One region of the Streptomyces sp. NPDC052023 genome, then DNA from elsewhere that is predicted to be linked to it. Evidence: riboswitches for the same ligand, from Rfam matches in the RefSeq annotation. Region 1 holds a riboswitch; the other holds the start of a gene.

Region 1 (7,380 bases):
GTGGACGTTGTTCGGCGACATCGGCGCGGACGCGGACGAGGCGTTCGCGTACACGCGGCGCTCGATGCGCGCCCTGACCGATGTGGTGCTGGCACGCGCGGAGGCCGACGGGAGCACGCCGCGTGCCGCCGCGCACGCCGTGGCCGCGGACCGGCTGCCACTGCTCGCGGAGCGCTTCGGGTCGTACCGCTGAGGGGAAGGTCACCGCCCGGCCACCGGCCGGACGTGGCCCGTTAGGGTGACGGGGTGGCGAGAGTGCGGTTGAGCGTGGCGGAGCGGCGCGAGGAGTTGTTGCGCGCCGCCGTGGAGCAGATCGAGACACGGGGCGTGGCGGCGGTGCGGATCGCCGATGTGGCCTCCGCGCTCGGTGTGAGCAACGCGCTGGTGCTGTACCACTTCTCGACGAAGGAGAGGCTGGTCGCCGCCGCGTTCGCGTACGCGGCGGAGGACGATCTCGCCCATCTGGGCAAGTTGCTCGGGCGGCGGACGACGGCACTGCGCCGGCTGCGGTCGGCGGTGCGCTGGTACGCGCCGACAGGCCCGGCCAAGGGCTGGCGGCTGTGGATCGAGGGCTGGGCGGCGGCGCTGCGCGAGCCCGCGCTGCGGGAGGTCACCCGGGACCTCGACAAGCGGTGGAAGGCGGCGATCGCCGAGGTCATCGCCGAGGGTGTGGCGGCCGGCGAGTTCCACTGCCCGGACCCCATGGGCTCGGCCCTGCGCCTGACCGCCCTGCTCGACGGGCTGGCCGTGCAGATCACGTCCTACGCGGGAGCGGTCTCCCGCGCGCGTGCCCAGGAGTGGGTGGACGAGGCGCTGGCCCGGGAGCTGGGGCTGACGGAGGTGCCGGCGGCCGGGCGGCGCTGAGCCGCCGGCGATCCGTCGCCCTGTGCACCGAACGCCTCAAGCCACCGACGCGATCCGCATCTTGATGTCGTCCGGCGACAGCATGCCCTTGGCCGTGACGTGGTCGCCGGAGGACTGACCGCGCAGCCGCCGGCCGATCCACGGCACCAGGTACTCACGCGCCCAGTACACGTCGTCCCGGCGCACGTCGAGGGTGCCCCGCGGCGGAAGCGGCGGCCAGGGCTGCTCCGGGTCGGCGGGGACGGCGAGGCGTAGGGCCTGACCGGCGCGCAGCGCCACCCGCGTGTGCCCCTCGGGAGACAGGTGCAGCCGGTCGTGGTCCCACGCTCGGCGGTCCTGGACGGACTTGAGCGACCACAGGTCGAGCACCGGGCAGCCGTACCGGTCGGCGATGGCCCGCACATGGCCGTTGTAGGTGGCGATCTTGCCGCGCAGATGCCTGAGCACGGGGACGCCCCGGGTGTCGAAACCGGTCGTCACCAGGACGGTGCCGACGGCGGCGGTCAGCGCGGCGACCGCCGTCTCGAAGCGCTCGGCCACGTCGTCGGGGTCGGTGCCCGGGCGGATGATGTCGTTGCCGCCGGCGCAGAACGACACCAGGTCCGGCCTGAGTTCGACGGCCCTCGGGATCTGTTCCGCCACGATCTGGTCGAGCAGCCTGCCGCGCACGGCGAGATTGGTGTACTGGAAGTCGCCCTCGGGACGGCGGTCCGCGAGCAGTACGGCGAACCGGTCGGCCCAGCCGACGAACGCCCCGTCGGGGCCGGGGTCGCCGACGCCCTCGGTGAAGCTGTCCCCCACCGCCACGTACGACCCGATCACTGATCTGCTGTCACTCTTCGAATCGTCTGCCACGTCGGGACATGATTCCCCTTCGAATGTGACCTACGCGACCGTAGGAAGGGGTTGACGGACGGTGAGAAAGGCCACGGCCAAAGGATTGGTCAACTGCGGAATAACGCCGTAGGCCCGCAACGACCGCAGGCACCGAACGCACCGAAGGCCGGACCCGGGGATCGGGGTCCGGCCTTCGGTGGCGTGAGCGGCGCGTGCGTCAGCCGATCGAGACGCCCTTGGAGGCGAGGTAGGCGACCGGGTCGACGTCCGAGCCGTAGTCCGGCGTGGTGCGGATCTCGAAGTGCAGGTGCGGGCCCGTGGAGTTGCCGGTCGAACCGGAGAGGCCGATCTGCTGGCCCGCGGTCACGCTCTGGCCGCTGGCGACGGAGAGCGAGGACAGGTGGGCGTACTGGGCGTAGTAGCCGTCGGCGAGCTTGATGACGACCTGGTTTCCGTACGCGCCGGCCCAGCCCGCGGAGACGACCGTGCCCGCGCCGACGGCCTTCAGCGGGGTGCCGGTCGCGGCGGCGAAGTCGACGCCCGTGTGGTAGCCGCTGGACCACATGCTGCCTGCCACGCGGTAGGCGGTACCGACGCCGGCGCCGTCCACGGGGGCGGAGAAGCCGGTGGAGGTGGCGGTCTCCGCGGCCTGGGTGGAGGCCGGGGCCTCGGACGTGTTCGCCGCGGCTTCGGACGCGTTCGAGGACTGCGACGCCTCGGTCGTGGCCGGCGATGCGGCCGGGGCGGAGGGAGCGGCGGCGGACGGCGCGGTCGGCTGCTTACCGCCGCTCGCCGCTGCCTTCGCGCCGATCGTGAGCTTCAGACCGGGGTGGATGAGCGACGGGTCCTGACCCACCGCCTCACGGTTGTCCTCGTAGAGCCGCTGCCAGCCACCGCTGACGTTCTGCTCGTCGGCGATCTTCGAGAGGTAGTCGCCGACCTTCACCGAATACGTCCGCACACCGGCCTTCTTGGCGGTGGACTGCTTTTCGGCGGACTGCTGCTGCACTGCCGTCTTTTGGACCGGGACCGACTGAACGGCCTTCTCCGCGGCGGACTGGGGGGTGGCGGCGTGGGCGCCGGCGGCCCCCATCAGCGGGAGGGCGAGTGCGGCGCCACCGGTTCCGGCGACGGCGATGGAACGGGTGAAGCGCTGGGTCTTCGGACGGCGGTGCTTACCCTTCGCGGGCATGGCGAATTCCTCTCCGGCGCCTGCGAGGTGAGCTGTCGGGTGCGGACTGGAGATGTCCGGCCGCGTCGGGACGAGGCTTTACCCCGAGCCGTTCCGGGAACCGGAACAGGCAACTACCTGTGGGTCCCCCGCTCCTGCCGAACACGGGTGGGTTTGCGCGGGCACCGGGCGGCGGCAGGATTAGGCGTCCGCCCGGATCGGTGTGGAACGTAAGCGACCGCGACGCAACGGGACAAGCAAGAGGTTCCGCCGGAACGCCGTTTTCGTGATCCGTTCACCCGAATTCCGGTCACACTCCGTGCATCGGAGAGCGTGTGATTTCCGTAAACGCCCTTAAAAGGCACGTGAATTACACATGCATGACAAACGACGCTCGGTCACGGATATGACGCTGCTCACGTGACCCTGCTCCAGGTTTCCTTATTTGAGAGAGAGTTGGAAAGAAGGGCCTAATTCGGACAGACAGCCTAGATGGGATTCTTGGAGGAAAAACAGTCACACCCGGTTCAGGATGCGGCCCCCGTCGCACCATGAAGACATCCCGCGCATTTCGCCCGATTCGCCACATTGGTACAGCGCTGTCGGGTGTACGGCTCGCGGGCGCAGTTCGTGCTCCCCTGACCGCCTCAGGACAACTCATGGCCGGGGAAATCCGTGTCGTATCGTCAAGACGTGCCCGTCGACGAGCCGCGCCGACGGGGCCGATGGGAGGGAGCCCCCGTGACGCAGCACGTGCCGTCGACCGAGCCCGAACTGGCCGGAGTGCGCAACTTCCGTGACGTGGGCGGACTGCCGACGGTGGACGGGCGCAGGGTGCGGCAGGGAGTGCTGTTCCGCAGCGGCCACCTCGCCCACGCGACCGCGCAGGACGCCACGTTCCTCGCCTCACTGGGGCTGCACACGATCTTCGACTTCCGTAACGCCGCGGACCAGAGGCTGGAGGGCCCGGACATCGAGCTGCCGGGTGTGCGCAACGTCAACCTGCCGCTGTCCGACCCGGCGGACGGCGCGGAGTTCTGGAAGATGGTCCGGGACGGCGACGTGGAGCAGCTGCGGGAGGTCCTGGCCGACGGCAGGGCCGCGGACCGGATGGTCACCTCGTACCGCATGATCGTCAAGGAGCGCACCGCCGAGCACTCCCAGGTGCTGCACGCGATCGCCGAGGACAGCGTCCCCGCGCTGATGCACTGCGCGGCGGGCAAGGACCGCGCCGGGCTGTCGATCGCCGTCACGCTGCTCGCGCTGGGTGTGGAGCGCGAGGCGATCCTCGCCGACTACCTGGAGTCCAACGCCAAGCACCGCCGCTACAAGGTGCACCGGGGCGGCAGCTCCGCCTCGGCGTACTCCCCGGAGGTCATGGAGCTGCTCAGCCCGCTCTTCGACGCGCGCGCCGAGTATCTGACGGCGGCGTTCGAGACCGTCGAGGAGACCTGGGGCGACGTCGACACCTACCTGGCGCAGGGGCTCGGCGTAGCCCCCGGGACCCGGGAACGACTGCGCGAGCGCCTGCTCGACTGACCTCTACTTGGCGCCGACCTCGAAAAGCAGATAGAGGAAGCCGGCGAAGAGGTGTCCCGCCACGAGGTAGATGACGAACCGGACCCAGATACCCCGGGGAATCTTCCCCTCGGTGTCTCTCATGGCATGTCTCCCGTGGTAGGGCCGAGGCAGAGCGCGGCCGTGGGGCTCTGCAGCAGGGTGTGGACGAAGAGGAGGTCGACCCCGCCCGGGTCCTCGGCGGCGATGCGGTGCGGGGTCAGGGAGTCGAAGTGGGCGCTGTCGCCCGGGCCGAGCCGGTGCGCGGCATCCCCGAGGCGCAGCCGCAGCCGTCCCTGGAGGACGTACAGCCACTCCTCACCGGCGTGCACCCGCACGATGTCGCCCTGCGAGCCGTAGGGCACATGCACCCGCAGGGCCTGCATGCCCCGCCCGGAGGCGCCCGCCTGCCAGTACGTCCAGCCGCCGGCGCCGCTCGGCTCCATGTCGGCGGCCCGCACGACGGCGTCCCGGTCGGCGACCGTCTCGCCGAGCAGCTCCGAGACGGTCGTACCGTAGATACGGGCGAGGGCCAGCAGCATCGGCAGCGACGGCTGGCGCTGCCCGGTCTCCAGCCGGGACAGATGGGCGGGCGAGAGCCCGGCCGAGCGAGCGGCGGCCTCCAGGGTGAGGGAGGCGCGCCGGCGCAGTTCGCGGAGTTGCGGGGCGACGGCCGGCAGCGACACGGCCGGCTCGGCCCCGGGCTCGGAAGAGGAGCTCATGGCTCCATTCAGCCGGACGATTGCCTCAGGGGCAAATTGTTTGCCTCAGAGGCAAGGCCCGCCGAACCCCCCGGCGTCAGCGGTGGGCCACCGCCTGCTTCACGAGCGTCCTGCCGAAGTCCCACATCAGTCCGCCGCCGCTGTGCGCCTCGTCCATCACGGCCGTGAAGGCCTCCACGAACCGGTCCACCTCCCGCTCCCCGATGATCAGCGGTGGGATCAGCTTGATCACCTCCAGGTGGTCGCCGGAGACCTGGGTGAGGATCCGGTGCCGCTGGAGCAGCGGGACGACGACCATCTGCGCGAAGAGCCCCTTGCGTGCGGCCTGGAGCATGGCCCAGCGGCTGCGCAGCTTCAGCGACCGGGGCCGGCCGAACTCGATGCCGATCATCAGTCCACGGCCACGCACGTCCGCGAGCAGTTCGTACTTGCCGACCAGCGCGGCCAGCCGGGACCTGAGCAGGTCGCCCGTGGCACGGGCGCCCGCGACGACCCGCTCGCTCTCCATGACGGACAGCACCGCGAGACCGGCCGCCATGGCCTGGGCGTTGGAGCCGAAGCTGGCCGAGTGGACCAGCACCCGGTCCATCGACGAGTAGACCTTCTTGAAGATCCAGTCCTTGCCGAGCGTGGCACCCACCGGCACATATCCGCCGGAGAGTGCCTTCGCGACGCAGACCAGGTCGGGCTCGACGCCCTCCTCGTGCTGGTACGCGTAGAAGTCGCCGGTGCGGCCCAGGCCCGTCTGCACCTCGTCCGCGATGAGCAGCGCCTTGTGCCGGTGCAGCAGCTCCTGCGCGGCCCGCAGGTAGCCGGGCGGGGCCTCGTGCACGCCCTTGCCCTGGATCGGTTCCACGATCAGCGCGGCGACGTCGCCCTTCTTCAGCTCCCGTGCCAGCGCGTCGAGATCGCCGAGCGCCACCGCGGTGTCCGGCAGCAGGGGGGCGAAACCGTCCCGGAAGCCCGACTCGCCGTTCACGGACAGTGAGCCGGTGGTCAGGCCGTGGAAGGCGTGCGCGCAGTACAGGACCCTGGGCCGGCCGGTGACGAACCGGGCGAACTTCAGCGCGGTCTCCACCGCCTCCGTGCCGCTGTTGCCGAAGAACACCCGGTCCAGGTGCGGGCTGTGGGCGAGCAGCCGCTCGGCGAGCAGTCCGGGCAGCGGCTGGCAGTCGAACCGGGTGAGGTCGGCGAGCTGCGCGTCCAGGACGTCGTGCAGGGCCTTGCGGACGACGGGGTGATGGCGCCCCAGGCCCATCACCCCGAAGCCGGCCAGCATGTCCAGGTAGTCGCCGCCGTCCGCGTCCCAGAAGTAGGCGCCCTCGGCCCGCACGTAGACCTTGTCGAAGCCGATGGTGTGCAGCATGCGCGGCAGCTGGTGGTTGAGGTGCCGGGCGTGCAGTTCGTAGCGCTCGGCCCCGCGCTCGGCGAGCAGCGCGCCGAGGTCGAAGGCGCCGCCGGGCACCGGCTCCGGCGCTGGGGTGGCGGGTTCCGCGGTGGTCATGGGTGGGTCTCCTTGGACAGCGGTTCCCCGGCGGCGGTCGCCCTGGTGGGCTGCTCCGGCACCGGTACGACGGCCCCCCTGGAGGGCTGCTGCGGTGCGGCGCGCTCCCGGCCGGCACCGGCGCCCTGCCGGGACCGCTCCTGGCGTACGGCAAGGCTCGCGCCGATCCGCCCGGCGATCTCGACCGGTGTGAGACCGATGTCGGCGAGTACCTCACCCCGCTTGGCGTGCGCCAGGAACTGCTCCGGGATGCCGAACCTCCGGACCGGCACATCCACGTCGGCGTCGCCCAGCGCCAGCGCCACGGCGGCACCGACCCCCGCCGCCCGGCTGTTGTCCTCGACCACGGCCACCAGCCGGTGCTCGGCGGCCAGGCCGGGCAGCGCGGGGTCCACGGGCTTGACCCACCGTGGGTCCACCACCGTGCAGCCGATCCCCCGGGCCTGGAGCAGCTCGGCGGCCTGCAGGCACACCGGCGCCATCACGCCCACCGCGACGAACAGCACCTCGGGTGCCCCGGCCCGGTGCAGTACGTCGATGCCGCCCACCCGGTCGACCGCCGGGACGCGCGGCCCCACGGACTCCTTGGGGAACCGCACCAGCGTGGGCGCGTCGTCGACGGCGACCGCCTCCCGTAGCTGCGCCCGCAGCTGGTCGGCGTCACGCGGCGCCGCGATCCGCAGCCCGGGCACGACCTGGAGGATCGACATGTCCCACATGCCGTT
Region 2 (7,380 bases), on a different contig from region 1:
GTCGTTGCCGGAGACGTCCGCGCGGTTGCCGGAGGAGACGAACGTCGACACGCCCGTGTCCCCCGTGACGCCGCCGCCGCGCCGGTGCAGCCGGGACAGCAGCGCGATGCCGATCGCCCCGGACTGCGCGAACAGCCCGATCCGCCCGGGCCGCGGCATCTCCGGTGCCAGCGAGGCGTTGAGCCGCACCTCCGGGGAGGTGTTGATGATCCCGAAGGTGTTCGGCCCGATGATCCGCATGCCGTACGCGCGCGCGTGCCGCACGAGCTCACGCTGGCGCTCACGTCCGTCGGGCCCGCTCTCGGCGTACCCGGCGGAGACCACGACGAGCCCCTGCACCCCGTGCTCCCCGCATTCGGCGACCACCTCGGGCACGTGCTCCGCGGGCACCGCCACCACGGCGAGGTCCACGGGCTCGTCGATGTCCCGCACCGAGCGGTATGCCGGGACCCCGTCGAGCTCCTTCTGCCCTTCGCCGAGCGCCCTGTTGACGGCGTACAGGCGGCCGGTGAACCCGGCTTCCCGGATGTTGCCGAGCACGCTGCGGCCGACGCCCCCGGGCGTGCGTCCGGTGCCGACGACGGCGATCGAGCCGGGCGTCAGCAGCCGCCGTACCGACCGTCCCTCCGCGCGCTGCTCCCGCGCGCGTTGCACCGCGAGCGAGCGGTCGGTGGGCTCGAGGTCGAACTCCAGGCGTACGACACCGTCCTCGAAACTGCGCTTCTGGGTGTACCCGGCGTCCGTGAACACCTTGATCATCTTGGTGTTGGAGGGCAGCACCTCGGCGGCGAAGCGGCGGATGCCGCGCTCGCGGGCGACGGCGCCGATGTGCTCCAGCAGCGTCGAGGCGACACCGCGCCCTTGGTGGGCGTCCTGCACCAGGAAGGCGACCTCCGCCTCGTCGGCGGGCGCGGACGCGGGCATGCCGTCGGCGCCGATGCGGTCGTAGCGTACGGTGGCAATGAACTCGCCGCCGATGGTGGCCGCGAGTCCCACCCGGTCCACGAAGTCGTGGTGCGTGAAGCGGTGGACGTCCTTGGCGGACAGGCGCGGGTAGGGCGCGAAGAAGCGGTAGTACTTCGACTCGTCCGAGACCTGCTCGTAGAAGCTGACCAGGCGCTCGGCGTCGTCGACGGTGATGGGCCGGATGCGCGCGGTGCCGCCGTCGCGCAGCACCACGTCGGCCTCCCAGTGGGCGGGGTACTCGTGCCGGTCCGACGGGCTCTGCATGGGCCCCAGAGTACGGCTCGCGTACGACATCGGCGCGAGGCAGTCTGTGGAGGGATGCCGACCGGACCGAGGCCGCGGTCCGGCTCGCTCCCCGGACGGGACACGGGCCCGTCCGGGCATGCTTCACGATATGGGAAACTGGTCTAGACAACCCTGAACACCTGAAGGGCAGCATCACATGGCTGAGCGCCGCGTCAACGTCGGCTGGGCCGAGGGTCTCCACGCCCGCCCCGCCTCCATCTTCGTCCGAGCCGCCACGGCCGCAGGCGTCCCGGTGACGATCGCCAAGGCGGGCGGCAACCCCGTCAACGCGGCCTCCATGCTGGCCGTCCTGGGGCTGGGCGCCCAGGGTGGCGAGGAGATCGTCCTGGCTTCCGACGCCGAGGGCGCGGACGCCGCGCTCGACCGTCTGGCCAAGCTGGTCGCCGAGGGCCTCGAGGAGCTTCCCGAGACCGTCTGACCCGCTGACGGCATTCCTGAAGCCGCGTCGCCCTTTCCGGGCGGCGCGGCTTCAGCCGTATTCCGGCCCGCTCGCCCGCGTTTTCGCAACTCGGCTCGTCAATAATTCCGGGAACGCCGAAAAGGGCAGCAAAAAGGCGCCGCCGCAGGATTTCGCTTCTTTGTATACGGTGCTCGTGTTAATGCCGTAGGCCCGACATGTTTACGGCATGTTGCGAAGTCCTCACACGGTCCGCGCGATCACCTTTTCCGGGGAAGCGGAGCCGGTGCGCGCCGGTCGCACGCTCGGCGTGCAGCGCCGTGACCGCCCGCGCCCGCTCACCGTCGCCGCGCGCCACCGCGTCCACGATCGCACCGTGCTCCGTCCAGGACTCCGCGGGGCTGACAGGCGCCTCCACGGCGTACATCCAGGCGATCTTGTGTCGCAGCTGGGTCAGCATCGCGATCAGGGCGGGGCTGCCGGAGGCCTGGGCGAGCGTCTCGTGAAACCAGCCGCCCAGCGAGCGCAGATCCTCGCTGCCACCCCGCCTGGCACGGTCCTGGCCCAGTCTGACCAGGCCGCGCAGCACCTTCAGATGGGCCTCGGTGCGCCGCTGCGCGGCCCGCGCGGCACCGAGCGGTTCCAGCAGCAGGCGCATCTCCAGCAGGTCGGCGGCCTCCTGCTCCGTCGGTTCCGCCACGCACGCGCCCGCGTGCCGCCGGGTCACCACGAAGCCCTCCGCCTCCAGCGTGCGCAGGGCCTCGCGAACGGGGACGCGCGAGACTCCGTAGCGGCGGGCGAGGAGTTCCTCGGTGAGCCGGCCGCCCCGCTCGTAGACACCCGCGACGATGTCGTCCCGGATGGCCGTGCACACCGAATGCGCCGGAATACGCATGACCGACCTCCGCCTTAATCCCCGTGCAACGTCGACGACTGACGTGTGTTCCGTGACTCTATTGCAATGGGCCGGGATTTCCGATGGCGGGCCGGAATCCATGGATATCTTTTGGACATACCGGCGCACGAAACGCCGAAAGCCCCGGCTCAGGGAGCCGGGGCCGCGGGAAGCGGGGCGATGCGCCGTCAGACGCCGACGCCGTGCGAGCGGAGGTAGGCGACCGGGTCGATGTCCGTGCCGTACTCGGCCGTCGTGCGGGCCTCGAAGTGCAGGTGCGCTCCGGTGACGTTGCCGGTGGCGCCGGACAGGGCGATCTGCTGCCCCGGGGTGACCGTCTGGCCCACCGAGACCGCGATGGACGACAGGTGACCGTACTGGGTGTACGTACCGTCGTTCATCTTGATCACGACTTGATTGCCGTACGCCCCGCCCCAGCCGGCCTCGACCACGGTGCCGGAGCCGACCGCGTGCACGGGCGTGCCGCTCGCGGCGTGGAAGTCGACACCCGTGTGGCTGCCGGAGGACCACAGCGCGCCGCCGGACCGGTAGCCGGTGGAGACGTAGGAGCCGCTGATCGGCGCCACGTAGGTGTTGAGGCGCTTGCGCTCGGCCTCGCGGGCGGCGCGCTCCTTGGCCTCGCGCGCCTCCTCGGCCCGCTCCTCCGCCCGCTTCTTCGCGGCGGCCTCGGCCTTCTTCTCCGCGGCGGCCTGCTTCTGGGCGGCGGCCTGGGCGTCTATCTGCTCGGCGACCGAGTCGCCGATGGTGATGACCGGGAGCAGGCCGGTCTGCTCGGCCGCGGGCTCGGCGGCGAGCGCGGGAGCGGCCAGGGTGCCGATGACACCGGTGGTGGTGAGCGCCGCGACACCCGCCGCGCGGGCGGTGGTGCGCTTCATCCGGCTGGGACGGCGATGCTTCCCGGTGGCGCGCGTGAACGCCATGTGGTGGCTGGTCCTTTCCTTCCCTCTCGCCTACCGGGTTAGCTGACGGGTTCGGAGCAGGAAGGTCTCCTACGGACTCCCTCGCTGGGCGCGCGGGCGTCCGATTCACCCCAGGGACTTCATGGTTGGGTCCCCGGCTCCCCTGGCTCGCGCCGTACGGGGACTCGGCGATGACTGTCCGGTGCCGCGGGTGCGGCGCACTGCCTGACGGACAGCCCGGATGACGCTAAGCGGGACATCTTTCAATCCCCAAACGCAATCCGGCGTTTGTAGCGCATCCCACAGGTCAGACAGGCAACCTCCGCCCCAATCCGGACATAGAGGGGCCCTGGTGACGCATCCGTCACCAGGGCCCCTGCGCGCGCGTGCCCTCCGCGGCCTCTACTCGGCCGCCACGACGGTGACTTCACCGATGCCGAGGGCCTCGACGGGCTCCTTGATCTGCGCCGCGTCACCGACGAGGACCGTCACCAGCCGGTCTGCCGGGAAGGCGCTGACGACCGCCGCGGTGGCCTCGACGGTCCCCGTGGCGGCGAGCTGCTGGTACAGCCTCGCCTGGTAGTCGTCGGGCAGGTGCTGCTCGACCTGGTCGGCGAGGGTCCCCGCAACGGCCGCGGCGGTCTCGTACTTCAGCGGCGCCACACCGACGAGGTTCTGCACGGCGACGTCCCGCTCGGCGTCCGTGAGGCCGTCCGCGGCGAGCGTGCGCAGCACCGTCCAGAGGTCCTCCAGCGCGGGGCCGGTGTTCGGCGTGTCCACGGAGCCGCTGATGGCGAGCATGGCGGCACCGCTGCCGTCGGGAGCGGAACGCAGTACCTGGCCGAACGAGCGCACCCCGTAGGTGTAGCCCTTCTCCTCGCGCAGGACGCGGTCCAGGCGGGAGGTGAGGGTGCCGCCCAGGCAGTACGTGCCGAGCACCTGGGCCGCCCATACGCGGTCGTGCCGGTCGGGACCGACCCGGCCGATCAGCAGCTGGGTCTGGACCGCTCCGGGACGGTCCACGATCACCACGCGGCCGGTGTCGTCGGCGGTCACCGGCGGCACGGGGCGCGGCTGCGCCTGGGAGCCGCTCCAGGCGCCCAGGGTCTCGCCGAGCAGTGCGTCGAGGTCCACGCCCGTGAGGTCGCCGACGACCACGGCGGTGGCCGTGGCGGGGCGGACGTGCCGCTCGTAGAAGGCGCGTACGGCGGCGGAGTCGATCTTCGCGACCGTCTCCTCGGTGCCCTGGCGCGGCCGGGACATGCGCGAGGCCGCCGGGAACAGCTCCTTGGAGAGCTCCTTGGCGGCCCGCCGGGCCGGGTTGGCCAGCTCGTGCGGGATCTCGTCGAGGCGGTTGCGGACCAGCCGCTCGACCTCGCTGTCGGCGAACGCGGGAGCCCTGAGGGCGTCGGCCAGCAGGCCGAGGGCCTTGGGCAGGCGGGAGACCGGCACCTCCAGGCTCAGCCGGACCCCGGGGTGGTCCGCGTGCGAGTCCAGGGTGGCGCCGCAGCGCTCCAGCTCGGCCGCGAACTCCTCGGCGGAGTGCTTGTCGGTGCCCTCGGAGAAGGCCCGCGCCATGATCGTGGCGACGCCGTCCAGGCCGGCCGGCTCGGCCTCCAAAGGCGCGTCCAGCAGCACCTCCACGGCGACGACCTGCTGGCCGGGCCGGTGGCAGCGCAGCACCGTCAAGCCGTTGTCCAGCGCCCCGCGCGTGGGGGCCGGGAACGCCCAGGGGCGGGCCTCGCCCGCCTGCGGCTGGGGGTGGAAGTCCATCGTGGCGAGCTCGGTCACTTGGCCGCCTCCTCGGTGTCGTCGCCGGCGGCGGCCGGCGCGGCGTCGGTGTCGTCGTCTGCGTCGGTCTCGCCGGCTTCGGTGGCCGTGGGCTCGTAGACGAGTACCGCGCGGTTGTCGGGCCGCAGGCGTGCCTTGGCGACCTCCTGGACCTCCTCGGCCGTCACCTCCAGGACGCGCCGCACGGCGGTGAAGGCGAGCTTGGGGTCGCCGAACAGCACCGCGTACCTGCAGAGTTCGTCGGCGCGGCTGGCGACCGTGCCGAGCCGGTCCAGCCACTCGCGCTCCAACAGGGCCTGCGCGCGTTCCATTTCCTCGGCCGTCGGGCCCTCCTCGGCGAACCGGGTGAGCTCCTCGTCGATGGCCGCCTCGATGACCGGCACCTCGACGTCCCCGGACGTCTTCACGTCCAGCCACCCCAGGGAGGGCGCTCCGGCCAGCCGCAGCAGGCCGAACCCGGCCGCGACGGCGGTACGGTCCCGTCGTACCAGCCGGTTGTACAGGCGGGACGACTCGCCGCCGCCGAGGATGGTGAGCGCGACATCGGCCGCGTCGCACGCGCGTGTGCCGTCGTGCGGGAGCCGGTAGGCGCCCATCAGGGCCCGCGCCGGGACCTCCTCCTCGACGACCTCACGCAGCTCCCTGCCGATGACCTCGGGCAGCGAGCCGTCACGGGGGGTGGGCTTGCCGTCGTGGCCGGCGATGGAGCCGAAATACTTCTTGATCCATTCGAGCGTCTGCTCGGGATCGATGTCGCCGACGACCGAGAGCACCGCGTTGTTCGGCGCGTAGTACGTCCGGAAGAACTGGCGGGCGTCCTCCAGGGTCGCCGCGTCCAGGTCGGCCATCGAGCCGATCGGCGTGTGGTGGTAAGGGTGGCCCTCCGGGTAGGCGAGGGCGGCGAGCCTCTCGAAGGCGGTGCCGTAGGGGACGTTGTCGTAGCGCTGGCGGCGCTCGTTCTTGACGACGTCCCGCTGGTTCTCCATCGACTCCTCGTCGAGGGCGGTGAGCAGCGAGCCCATGCGGTCCGCCTCCAGCCAGAGGGCGAGCTCCAGCTGGTGGGTGGGCATGGTCTCGAAGTAGTTGGTGCGCTCGAAGCTGGTGGTGCCGTTCAGGGAGCCTCCCGCGCCCTGGACCAGTTCGAAGTGCCCGTTGCCCTTCACCTGGGCGGACCCCTGGAACATCAAGTGCTCGAAAAGGTGAGCCAGGCCGGTGCGCCCCTTGACCTCGTGGCGTGAGCCGACGTCGTACCACAGGCACACCGCGGCGACCGGGGTCAGGTGGTCCTCGGAGAGCACCACACGCAGGCCGTTGTCCAGGCGGTGCTCTGTCGCTGTCAGCCCGCCGGAGCCTGCCTCGGCTGTGGCCGTGTGACCCATGGGCATGTACGTCCCTTCGATCGCGGTGCGGTCGGGAAACCGCGGAAATCCTGCCAGTCCTGCCACTGTATGCAAGCGTGCCGACCTGGTGTGAAGTTCCCGGACCGCGTACGCCCAGAGCGAGAACCGGGTTGCCCCTCACGAGGGCGTAGCCTGCGGGTCAGCGCGGCGCCCGGCGGCCGACGCCGGGTCCAACGTCCGCGTTGTCAGTGGCGCGGTCCACAATGGTCCGCGGCAGATGCCGTTCACGCTTCAGCAAGAGTGAGCCGCAGGGACCTGAGCGCCCCCGTGGGCGAACGACCAGAAAACAGGAGGAGCCGGCAGCGATGGCCCGCCGCAGCACGAAGACCCCGCCGCCCGACGACTCGTACGAGGAGCGGATCCTCGACATCGACGTCGTGGACGAAATGCAGGGCTCCTTCCTCGAGTACGCGTACTCGGTCATCTACTCCCGGGCCCTGCCGGACGCGCGTGACGGTCTCAAGCCCGTCCACCGCCGCATCGTCTACCAGATGAACGAGATGGGCGTACGCCCCGACCGCGGCTACGTGAAGTGCGCCCGCGTGGTCGGCGAGGTCATGGGTAAGCTCCACCCGCACGGCGACGCGTCGATCTACGACGCCCTGGTGCGCATGGCCCAGCCCTTCTCCATGCGGGTGCCCCTGGTCGACGGCCACGGCAACTTCGGCTCCCTGGGCAACGACGACCCGCCCGCCGCCATGCGGT

The links. Region 1 has a riboswitch for cyclic di-AMP ahead of ACIHCM_RS07540 (LysM peptidoglycan-binding domain-containing M23 family metallopeptidase). Riboswitches for the same ligand answer to the same signal wherever they lie in the genome.
Region 2: linked by a shared signal. The riboswitch ahead of ACIHCM_RS27415 (M23 family metallopeptidase) and the one ahead of ACIHCM_RS07540 (LysM peptidoglycan-binding domain-containing M23 family metallopeptidase) in region 1 are both predicted to bind cyclic di-AMP.

The regions. Positions count from the first base shown of each region.
Region 1 covers NZ_JBIUBW010000003.1:1,616-8,995, reverse strand. Annotated here, with positions in the region: gene ACIHCM_RS07555 (Glu/Leu/Phe/Val dehydrogenase dimerization domain-containing protein) at 1-193, shown strand, start outside; gene ACIHCM_RS07550 (TetR family transcriptional regulator C-terminal domain-containing protein) at 247-864, shown strand; gene ACIHCM_RS07545 (SGNH/GDSL hydrolase family protein) at 901-1,686, opposite strand; gene ACIHCM_RS07540 (LysM peptidoglycan-binding domain-containing M23 family metallopeptidase) at 1,919-2,893, opposite strand; cyclic di-AMP (ydaO/yuaA leader) riboswitch at 2,898-3,053, opposite strand; gene ACIHCM_RS07535 (tyrosine-protein phosphatase) at 3,614-4,411, shown strand; gene ACIHCM_RS07530 (DUF6126 family protein) at 4,415-4,534, opposite strand; gene ACIHCM_RS07525 (helix-turn-helix domain-containing protein) at 4,531-5,151, opposite strand; gene ACIHCM_RS07520 (aspartate aminotransferase family protein) at 5,228-6,655, opposite strand; gene dxs (1-deoxy-D-xylulose-5-phosphate synthase) at 6,652-7,380, opposite strand, start outside.
Region 2 covers NZ_JBIUBW010000016.1:116,561-123,940, reverse strand. Annotated here, with positions in the region: gene ACIHCM_RS27430 (GNAT family N-acetyltransferase) at 1-1,230, opposite strand, end outside; gene ACIHCM_RS27425 (HPr family phosphocarrier protein) at 1,409-1,690, shown strand; gene ACIHCM_RS27420 (GntR family transcriptional regulator) at 1,869-2,564, opposite strand; gene ACIHCM_RS27415 (M23 family metallopeptidase) at 2,753-3,505, opposite strand; cyclic di-AMP (ydaO/yuaA leader) riboswitch at 3,518-3,685, opposite strand; gene ACIHCM_RS27410 (M16 family metallopeptidase) at 3,887-5,275, opposite strand; gene ACIHCM_RS27405 (M16 family metallopeptidase) at 5,272-6,660, opposite strand; gene ACIHCM_RS27400 (DNA topoisomerase (ATP-hydrolyzing) subunit A) at 6,981-7,380, shown strand, end outside.